Regions from separate parts of the Nocardioides sp. HB32 genome, predicted to be linked through region 1. Evidence: predicted binding sites of a transcription regulator. Region 1 holds the regulator's gene; each other region holds the start of a gene.
What was found. The regulator HrcA, encoded in region 1, represses chaperone genes, less so after heat shock. The targets are predictions, from matches to a motif close to TTGGCACTCGNNNNNNNCGAGTGCCAA.

Region 1 (3,273 bases):
AGCTCGTTCCTCGCTCGCGCGGCTACTCGACCTGGCTGCTGCCTCCCAGCCCTCGCAGGCTCGAGCTGGGGCAGCTCAGATCAGCGGCAACCGCTTCTGGCTGCGCGGCAGCTGCTCGTAGCCGCGGCGGACGGCCTCGCCCAGTCGCTCCCGCGGCCACGGCCACTCACCGGTCTCGACCGCCTGGTCGAGCGGCACGCCGCGGCCGGCGAGGTCACGGATCGTCTCCGCGATGATCCCGATCTGGTTGCGCTGCTCCTCGACGAAGTCGCGGTCGACCGGCGCACCGTGGCCGGGCACGACCAGCGAGGCCGAGGTCGTCAGCGCCAGCACCACGTCGAGGCTGAGCGGCCAGTCCATCGGCCACGAGTCGTCGCCGAACGACGGGGTCGCGGACTCCTCGACCAGGTCCCCGGCGAGCAGCACGTCGACGTCCGGCACGCGCAGCACGAGGTCGCCGCCGGTGTGTCCCTTCCCGGGGTGCACGAGCTCGACCATCCGGTCGCCGAGGTCGAGCGCGAGCGCGCTGGAGAACGTCCGGTCAGGCAGGACCACGACGTCCGCGTCGCCCCACCGCGCCAGCTCCTCGGCCGCCGTCTCGTGGGCGATGATCGGCAGCTCGCCGTAGGCGGTCCGGAAGGTGCGGTTGCCGTAGGAGTGGTCGAAGTGCCAGTGGGTGTTGATGATCCCGGTCACCTCGCCGGCGCCGAGGCGGCGTACGTCGTCGACCACCTCGCGCGCGTGCGCGTCGGAGCCATGGGTGTCGACGACCAGGAGGCCGTCGGACCCTCCGACGAGGGTGACGTTGACGTCCCACTGCGGATAGCGCGCGACCCAGACGCGGTCGGCGACGTCGGTGAACGGCACCGGCCCACCCTAGGCCGTACAGCCCCCGCACAGCCGCCGGCGTCCTCCCTGCCGGCGTTCCGAGAGCCCGCCGGTCCGGCCGCCTTGTAGGCTTGGCACTCAGGACATTCGAGTGCCAGTCAACAGGCGGGAGGAGGCCGACCATGCAGGAGGAGCGCAGGCTCGCCGTCCTCCGGGCGATCGTCGAGGACTACGTCGCCACCGAGGAGCCGGTCGGCTCCAAGGCGCTGGTCGAGCGGCACGGCCTCGGCGTCTCGCCGGCCACGGTCCGCAACGACATGGCGGCGCTCGAGGACGAGGGCTACATCACCCAGCCGCACACCAGTGCCGGTCGGGTGCCGACCGACAAGGGCTACCGCCTCTTCGTCGACCGGCTCACCACGGTCAAGCCGATGAGCACCGCCGAGAAGCGCGCGATCGCCACCATCCTCGACGGCGCCGTCGACCTCGACGACGTCGTGAACCGCTCGGTGCGGCTGCTCTCGCAGCTGACCCGGCAGGTCGCGGTCGTGCAGTACCCGACGCTCTCCCGCTCCACGGTCCGCCACGTCGAGGTCATTGCGCTGGCGCCGTACCGCCTGCTGGTCGTGCTGATCCTCAGCACCGGCCGGGTCGAGCAGCGCCTGGTCGAGATCGCCGAGGAGCTGGCCGACGACGACCTCGCCGACCTACGCTCGCTGGTCAACCGGACCGCCGTCGGCGAGGTGATCGCCGAGGCCGTCACCGCGCTGCGCGCGCTGGTGCCCGCCGAGGACGCCGACCCCACCACGGCGGCGGTCGTGGAGACGCTCGTCGACGCGATGTCCGACCACCGGTCCGACGAGCGGGTCGCGGTCGGTGGTGCTGCCAACCTGGCGCGGTACGGCGACAACTTCGACTCCGCCGTCCGCCCGCTGCTCGAGGCGCTCGAGGAGCACGTGATCCTGCTCAAGCTGCTCGGCGAGGCCCACTCGGGCGAGCCGCTGACGGTGCGGATCGGCCACGAGGGCCCGTACCAGTCGCTCTCCTCGACCAGTGTGGTCGCGACCGGGTACGGCCCGGGTGACGAGGCGTTCGCGCGCCTCGGCATCGTCGGGCCCACCCGCATGGACTACCCGGGCTCGATGGCCGCCGTCCGCGCGGTCGCGCGCTACGTCTCGCGCATCCTCGACGAGGCCTGAGCCCACCACCCGAACCCACCCGGAACCAGAAGGAACAACAGTTGAGCCAGGACCTGTACGAGCTTCTCGGTGTCGATCGCGGCGCAGACGCCGACACCATCAAGAAGGCCTACCGGCGGCTGGCGCGGCAGTACCACCCCGACGTCAACCCGGAGCCGGAGGCCCAGGAGAGGTTCAAGGAGATCTCGGTCGCCTACGAGGTGCTCTCCGACCCGGGCAAGCGCGCGGCGTACGACCGCGGCGGCGACCCGTTCGGCGGGATGGGCGGCGGCTTCGGCCAGGGCGCCGGCTTCTCGTTCACCGACATCATGGACGCGTTCTTCGGTGGCGCCGGCGCCACCGGCGGCCGGGGTCCCCGGCCGCGGGAGCGGCGCGGTCAGGACGCGCTGATCCGGCTCGAGGTCGAGCTCGCGGAGGCGGCCTTCGGGATCACCCGCGAGATCAAGGTCGACACGGCGGTGCTGTGCAGCACCTGCCACGGCGAGGGCGCGGCACCGGGAAGCCACCCGATCCCGTGCGAGACCTGCCGCGGCGCCGGCGAGGTGGCGCACGTGCAGCGCTCGTTCCTCGGCGAGATCCGCACCCTCCGGCCGTGCGCCGCGTGCCGTGGCTACGGCTCGATCATCCCGGACCCCTGCCGCGAGTGCTCCGGTGACGGCCGGGTCCGCTCGCGCCGCACGCTGACCGTCAAGATCCCGGCCGGCGTCGACAACGGGACCCGCGTCCAGCTCACCGGCGAGGGCGAGGTCGGCCCCGGCGGCGGCCCGGCCGGCGACCTGTACGTCGAGATCCACATCGCCCCGCACCCGACGTTCACCCGGCACGGCAACGACCTGCACTGCACGGTCACGCTCCCGATGACCGCCGCGGCCCTCGGCACCACGCTGACGCTCCCCACGCTGGAGGCGGACGTCGTCGAGGGCGACGAGAGCGAGACCGGTCTCGAGCAGTCCTTCGACCTGGACATCCGCCCCGGCACCCAGTCCGGGGCCGAGCAGGTGCTCCGCGGACGTGGCGTCCCCGGACTGCGCGGCGGTCGCGGCGACCTGGTCGTCACGGTCGTCGTCGAGACCCCGACGAAGCTGGACCCGCGGCAGCAGGAGCTGCTCCGGCAGCTCGCGGCGCTCCGCGAGGAGGAGGCGCCGTCGGGCCAGGTGCGGCCCAGCCAGAAGTCGATGTTCGGCCGGATCCGCGACGCGTTCAACCAGCACTGACATGACGCTGCCCGTGCACCTCGTGCCGACGC
Region 2 (3,273 bases), 1.8 Mb from region 1:
CTGCTGGTGCTCTTCGGCCTCGGCATCTGGCACGCACGCCGGGCCGAGCAGACCGAGAAGGGCGAGGTCGTCGGCGCCGTTCCCCAGGCTGTCTGACCGACCTGCAGTCACCACACCGACACTCCCGGGAGTCCACCAGGGCTCCCGGGAGAGTCGCGTTCAGAACGGCGCGACGAGCAGCGCCGTACCCGATCCGGCGACCCGCGTCAGCACGAGCGTGGCCTCCTGCTCGCCGTGCAGGTCGAGCCGCTGGCGCAGCTGCTCGGGTACGACGTCGACGCCGCGCTTCTTGATCGTCAGCCGTCCGACGCCGCGCTCACGGAGCGCGGCGCGCAGCTGCTTCTCGCGGTAGGGGAGCTCGTCGAGTACCCGGTAGCCGCGTGCGAACGGGGTGCGGAACGACTCGTCGGACGTCACGTAGGCGATGTGCTCGTCGACCAGGCCGCCGTTCACGCCGGCCGCGACGGCAGTCACGAGTCCGGCCCGGATCACGGCGCCGTCCGGCTCGTAGAAGTACTGACCGATGCTCCGCACCGGCGCGCCGGGGTCGTCCTCGTCGGTGAGGGTGGCCAGCCCGCCCTCGCCGATCACGGTCGCGCGGCGGGCGGTGGTCGAGAGCCGGCCGGACCAGAGCGCGGCCTCCTTCACCTCGCCGTGGTCGCTGACCCACTCCGCCTCCACGCCCGCCGGGACGAGCGCGTGCGGGATGCCGGGCGCGACCTTCACGCACGCATCCCGGGACAGCAGGGCCGCCACGAACGACCACGGGGGAGTCCAGTCGTCGACGTCGAAGGTCCGCCCGCGGGCGCCCCGCCGGGCCGGGTCGGCGAACGCGACGTCGAACGGCGAGGTGTCGACCATGGTCGCGTCCGCGACCATGACCGCGCCGGGCAGGCCGAGGGCGGCCAGGTTCGCCTCGGCCACTGCGACGCGCACCGGGTCCAGGTCGACACCGGCCGCCGTGATGCCCGCGCGAGCGTTCGCGAGGAGGTCGCCGCCGATGCCGCAGCCGAGATCGACCACGGTTCGGGTCGAGGCGGCGACCAGGCGGGCCGCGCGGTGCTCCGCGACCCGCTGCCGGGTGGCCTGCTCGAGCCCGTCGGGGGTGAAGTACATCCGGTCGGCGTCCGCACCGAACTTCTCGCGTGCCCGGCGCCGGAGGGTGGCTTGGGTGACGGCGGCGGCGGCGTGCTCCGGCGCAGCGGTGCGCCGCAGCCGGGTCTGCGCGGCGAGCGGGTCGTCCCCGGCGTTCTCCAGCTCGCGGGTCGCCGCGGCCAGGAGTTGCTGGCCGTCCTCGGTGAGCAGCCAGCCGAACGCCTCGAGGTCCATCCCCGGATCCTGCCGCACGGGGGCCGCTCTGGCACTCAGTTGGTGAGAGTGCTAGTTTCTGGTCTGGCACTCTCCCCGTGAGTGTGCCAGCGCTTGCGACACGGTGCGACCCCCGCGACGGCGTACCCGAAACGCAGGCACCAGACGTGCACCCACCTCACCTACGAAGTGCCAGAAAGTGGAGGTTGATCAGTAGTGTCGGTCAACATCAAGCCCCTCGAGGACCGGATCGTCGTCAAGCCGCTCGACGCCGAGCAGACCACGGCCTCGGGCCTGGTCATCCCGGACACCGCCAAGGAGAAGCCCCAGGAGGGCGAGGTCCTGGCGATCGGTCCCGGCCGGATCGACGACAACGGCAACCGTGTCCCGCTCGACGTGAACGTCGGCGACAAGGTCATCTACAGCAAGTACGGCGGCACCGAGGTCAAGTACGCCGGCGAGGAGTACCTCATCCTCTCGGCTCGCGACGTCCTCGCAGTCGTTTCCTGATTTCACCGGGTCGTCCGCCTCTCGGCTGCCTCTGGCCAGCCCTGAGGCGGACGACCCGAACTCGTTAGAGGAGAGTCATGCCCAAGATCCTGGAGTTCGACGAGAACGCCCGCCGCGCGCTCGAGCGCGGCGTGGACGCCCTCGCCAACGCCGTCAAGGTGACGCTCGGCCCCAAGGGCCGCTACGTCGTCCTGGACAAGAAGTGGGGCGCCCCGACCATCACCAACGACGGTGTGACCGTCGCCCGTGAGATCGAGCTGGACGACCCGTTCGAGAACCTCGGTGCGCAGCTCACCAAGGAGGTCGCGACCAAGACCAACGACGTCGCGGGCGACGGCACGACCACCGCGACCGTGCTGGCCCAGGCGATGGTCCACGAGGGCCTGCGCGCCGTGGCCGCCGGTGCGAACCCGATGGGCCTCAAGCGCGGCATGGACGCCGCCGCCGAGGCCGTCGGCGACGCGCTCAAGGAGGCCGCCCGCGAGGTGGAGTCCGTGGAGGACATGGCGTCCGTCGCCACGATCTCCAGCCGCGACGCCGTGATCGGCGAGCTGCTGTCGCAGGCCTTCGACAAGGTCGGCAAGGACGGTGTCATCACCGTCGAGGAGTCCAACTCGATGGGCACCGAGCTCGAGTTCACCGAGGGCATGCAGTTCGACAAGGGCTACATCAGCCAGTACTTCGTCAGCGACCCCGAGCGGATGGAGGCCGTCCTCGACGACCCGTACATCCTGCTGCACCAGGGCAAGATCTCGGCCGTGGCCGACCTGCTCCCGCTGCTGGAGAAGGTCATCCAGTCCGGCAAGCCGCTGTTCATCCTCGCCGAGGACGTCGAGGGCGAGGCGCTCTCGACGCTGGTCGTCAACAAGATCCGCGGCACGTTCAACGCCGTCGCGGTGAAGAGCCCGGCGTTCGGTGACCGCCGCAAGGCGATGATGCAGGACATCGCGACCCTGACCGGCGGCCAGGTCGTCGCTCCGGAGGTCGGCCTCAAGCTCGACCAGGTCGGTCTCGAGGTGCTGGGCCAGGCCCGTCGCGTCGTGATCACCAAGGACAACACCACGATCGTCGACGGCGCCGGTGACGCCGCCGAGGTCGCCGGCCGCGTGAACCAGATCAAGGCCGAGATCGAGTCCACCGACTCCGACTGGGACCGCGAGAAGCTCCAGGAGCGCCTCGCGAAGCTGGCCGGCGGCGTGTGCGTGATCAAGGTCGGCGCCGCCACCGAGGTGGAGCTGAAGGAGAAGAAGCACCGCATCGAGGACGCCGTCTCCGCGACGCGTGCCGCGATCGAGGAGGGCATCGTCCCCGGCGGTGGCTCGGCCCTGATCCACGCCGTGTCGGTCCTCTCCGACGACCTCGGCCTGACCGGTGACGAGGCGGTCGGCGTACGCATCGTGCGCAAGTCCGCCGACGAGCCGCTGCGCTGGATCGCCGAGAACGGCGGCGAGAACG
Region 3 (3,273 bases), 1.1 Mb from region 1:
AGGGGTACGTCGCCGGGCTGGCCGCCGCCGGGCGCGCAGTCGACGAACGGCTCGTCGAGCGTGGCGACTTCGGGCAGCAGAGCGGCGCCGACGCGATGCGGGCGCTGCTCGAGCAGGCGCCGGACCTCGACGCGGTCTTCTGCGCGAACGACCTGATGGCGGTCGGCGCCCTCCAGGTGCTCCGCGACGCCGGCCGACGGGTGCCGGAGGACGTCGCGGTGGTCGGTTTCGAGGACGCGCCGATCGCCCAGTCGGCCCATCCACCGCTCACGACGGTGCACCAGTCCCCGGAGCGGATGGGCCGCGAGATGGTGGCGTTGCTGCTCGAGACGATGGCCGCGCCCGAGCGCGATCACGCCGCACGGATGTTGTCCACCCGTCTGGTCGTCCGCGACAGCAGTTGAGCCACCGCTTAGCATTTGCCCATGGAGCATCGCGGTGAGGCCCAGGTGCCACTCGTCCTGCTCGCGACCAGTCGCGAGTGGGCCGAGGGCGAGCCCGGCCACGGCGCGCTCGACGCGGCGCTCGCCGCGCACGGCCTCGCGAGCCGGTGGGTCGTCTGGGACGACCTCGGCGTCGACTGGGGCACCGCCGAGGTCGTGGCGGTCCGCTCGGCCTGGGACTACGACGGCCGGCTCGGGGAGTTCCTCGGCTGGGCGTCCGGTGTCGGCCCGACGCTCCTCAACGGTGCGTCGGTGTTCCGCTGGAACACCGACAAGCGCTACCTGATCGAGCTCCAGGACGCCGGCCTCCCGGTCGTCCCGACGGTCGCGGCCGACACCATCTTCGACGTACGCGCCGCCGCCGACGGGTTCGGCCTGGCCGTGGTGAAGCCGCGGGTCGGCGCCGGCGGCCGCGGCCTCGAGGTCGTCACGGACGGCCGGGTCTGGCTTCCGAAGGACGGTCACGAGGGTCCCTGGGTGGTGCAGCCGCTGGTCGAGTCGATCCACACCGAGGGCGAGATCTCCGTCTTCGTGATCGGCGGCCGGCCCGTGAGCCAGGCGCAGAAGACCCCGAGCGCCAATGACATCCGGGTCCACGAGCAGTACGGCGGCAGCTCGCGCTCGGTCGAGCTGGGGGAGCAGGCCGCGTCGCTGGCGGCCGAGGCGATCGCCACCGTGGTCGACCTGCTGGGCGAGGAGATCGTCTACGGCCGGGTCGACATGATGCGCTACCGGGACCGCCTCGTGGTCAGCGAGGTCGAGCTGACGGAGCCGGGCCTGTACCTCGACGTCCTCCCGCTGAACGCCCTGCCGTTCGCCGAGGCCGTCGCCGCCCGGGCCTACCCGAAGACCTGGTGAGGTCCGCCGCCCGGCTGTGCTGAGGGCCCCGCTTCTTGCACTCGCAGGGGTCGAGTGCTAAACATGACGCTGGCACTCTCCTAGCGAGAGTGACAACCGGATCGGTGCCAGTTGAGGCCCGCCGCGCCGGCGAGAAAGGGTTCGCCGGGTCAGCGGGGCCGTCCGTCGCGGGCAACCCATCGAGCCGGATCCACGAACTCTAAGCGTGAGGAATCGCAGGAGTTATGCCCAAGCTGATTGCTTTCAACGAGGAGGCCCGGCGCGGTCTCGAGCGAGGCATGAACACGCTCGCCGACGCCGTCAAGGTCACCCTCGGCCCCAAGGGCCGCAACGTCGTTCTCGAGAAGAAGTGGGGTGCCCCCACGATCACCAACGACGGTGTGAGCATCGCCAAGGAGATCGAGCTCGAGGACCCCTACGAGAAGATCGGCGCCGAGCTGGTCAAGGAGGTCGCCAAGAAGACCGACGACGTGGCCGGTGACGGCACCACCACGGCGACGGTCCTCGCGCAGGCGATGGTCCGCGAGGGTCTGCGCAACGTGGCCGCGGGTGCGAACCCGATGGGCCTCAAGCGCGGCATCGAGGCCGCCGTCGCCGCCGTGTCCGAGCAGCTCTCGAGCATGGCGATCGACATCGAGACCAAGGAGCAGATCGCCGCCACCGCGTCGATCTCCGCCGCTGACACCACCGTCGGCGAGATCATCGCCGAGGCGATGGACAAGGTCGGCAAGGAAGGCGTCATCACCGTCGAGGAGTCGAACACCTTCGGGCTCGACCTCGAGCTCACCGAGGGCATGCGCTTCGACAAGGGCTACATCTCGGCGTACTTCGTCACCGACCCCGAGCGGATGGAGACGGTCCTCGAGGACCCCTACATCCTGATCGCCAACCAGAAGATCTCGTCGGTCAAGGACCTGCTCCCGCTGCTGGAGAAGGTCATGCAGTCGGGCAAGCCGCTGCTGATCCTGGCCGAGGACACCGACGGCGAGGCCCTGTCCACGCTGGTCGTCAACAAGATCCGCGGCACCTTCAAGTCCGTCGCCGTCAAGGCACCGGGCTTCGGTGACCGCCGCAAGGCCATGCTGCAGGACATCGCGATCCTGACCGGCGGCCAGGTCATCTCGGAGGAGGTCGGCCTCAAGCTCGAGTCGACCGGCATCGAGCTGCTCGGCCAGGCCCGCAAGGTCGTCATCACCAAGGACGAGACCACCATCGTCGAGGGCGCGGGCGACGCCGACCAGATCGCTGGTCGCGTCAACCAGATCCGTGCGGAGATCGAGAAGTCGGACTCCGACTACGACCGCGAGAAGCTGCAGGAGCGCCTGGCCAAGCTGGCCGGCGGTGTTGCGGTCATCAAGGTCGGCGCGGCCACCGAGGTCGAGCTCAAGGAGCGCAAGCACCGCATCGAGGACGCCGTTCGCAACGCGAAGGCGGCCGTCGAGGAGGGCATCGTCGCCGGTGGCGGCGTCGCCCTGGTGCAGGCTGCGGCCACCGCGTTCGACAAGCTCGAGCTCGAGGGTGACGAGGCGACCGGTGCGAACATCGTGCGCTTCGCCTCCGACGCCCCGCTCAAGCAGATCGCGATCAACGCCGGCCTCGAGGGCGGCGTCGTGGCGGAGAAGGTGCGCAACCTGACCGCTGGTCACGGCCTGAACGCCGCCACGGGCGAGTACGTCGACATGATCGCCTCGGGCATCATCGACCCCGCCAAGGTGACCCGCAGCGCGCTGCAGAACGCCGCCTCCATCGCGGCGCTCTTCCTCACCACGGAGGCCGTCGTCGCCGACAAGCCGGAGAAGTCCGCCCCGATGGGCGACCCGTCCGGCGGCATGGGCGGCATGGACTTCTGAGTCCGACCCGCTCCACGTAGCATCGTTCGAACGGCCCCAGTCCCCCGGGACTGGGGCCGTTCGCCGTCTCCCGCCGGCCGGTTCAACGGGAGTGGTGGGGGTGGGGCAGAGTGGTGACCGTG

Region 2: groES (co-chaperone GroES) is a predicted target of HrcA. The motif match lies at 1,358-1,384, and genes of this name have one in related genera.
Region 3: groL (chaperonin GroEL) is a predicted target of HrcA. The motif match lies at 1,371-1,397, and genes of this name have one in related genera.

Annotation. Positions count from the first base shown of each region.
Region 1 covers NZ_JBSSBS010000001.1:2,418,686-2,421,958, forward strand. The annotation lists gene ACVW2K_RS12230 (MBL fold metallo-hydrolase) at 76-867, opposite strand; gene hrcA (heat-inducible transcriptional repressor HrcA) at 1,011-2,027, shown strand; gene dnaJ (molecular chaperone DnaJ) at 2,069-3,241, shown strand; gene ACVW2K_RS12245 (16S rRNA (uracil(1498)-N(3))-methyltransferase) at 3,243-3,273, shown strand, end outside.
Region 2 covers NZ_JBSSBS010000001.1:4,223,013-4,226,285, reverse strand. The annotation lists gene ACVW2K_RS21170 (hypothetical protein) at 1-96, shown strand, start outside; gene ACVW2K_RS21165 (THUMP-like domain-containing protein) at 160-1,329, opposite strand; gene groES (co-chaperone GroES) at 1,525-1,818, shown strand; gene groL (chaperonin GroEL) at 1,896-3,273, shown strand, end outside.
Region 3 covers NZ_JBSSBS010000001.1:1,270,958-1,274,230, forward strand. The annotation lists gene ACVW2K_RS06445 (LacI family DNA-binding transcriptional regulator) at 1-404, shown strand, start outside; gene ACVW2K_RS06450 (ATP-grasp domain-containing protein) at 426-1,301, shown strand; gene groL (chaperonin GroEL) at 1,526-3,151, shown strand; gene ACVW2K_RS06460 (RNA polymerase sigma factor) at 3,271-3,273, shown strand, end outside.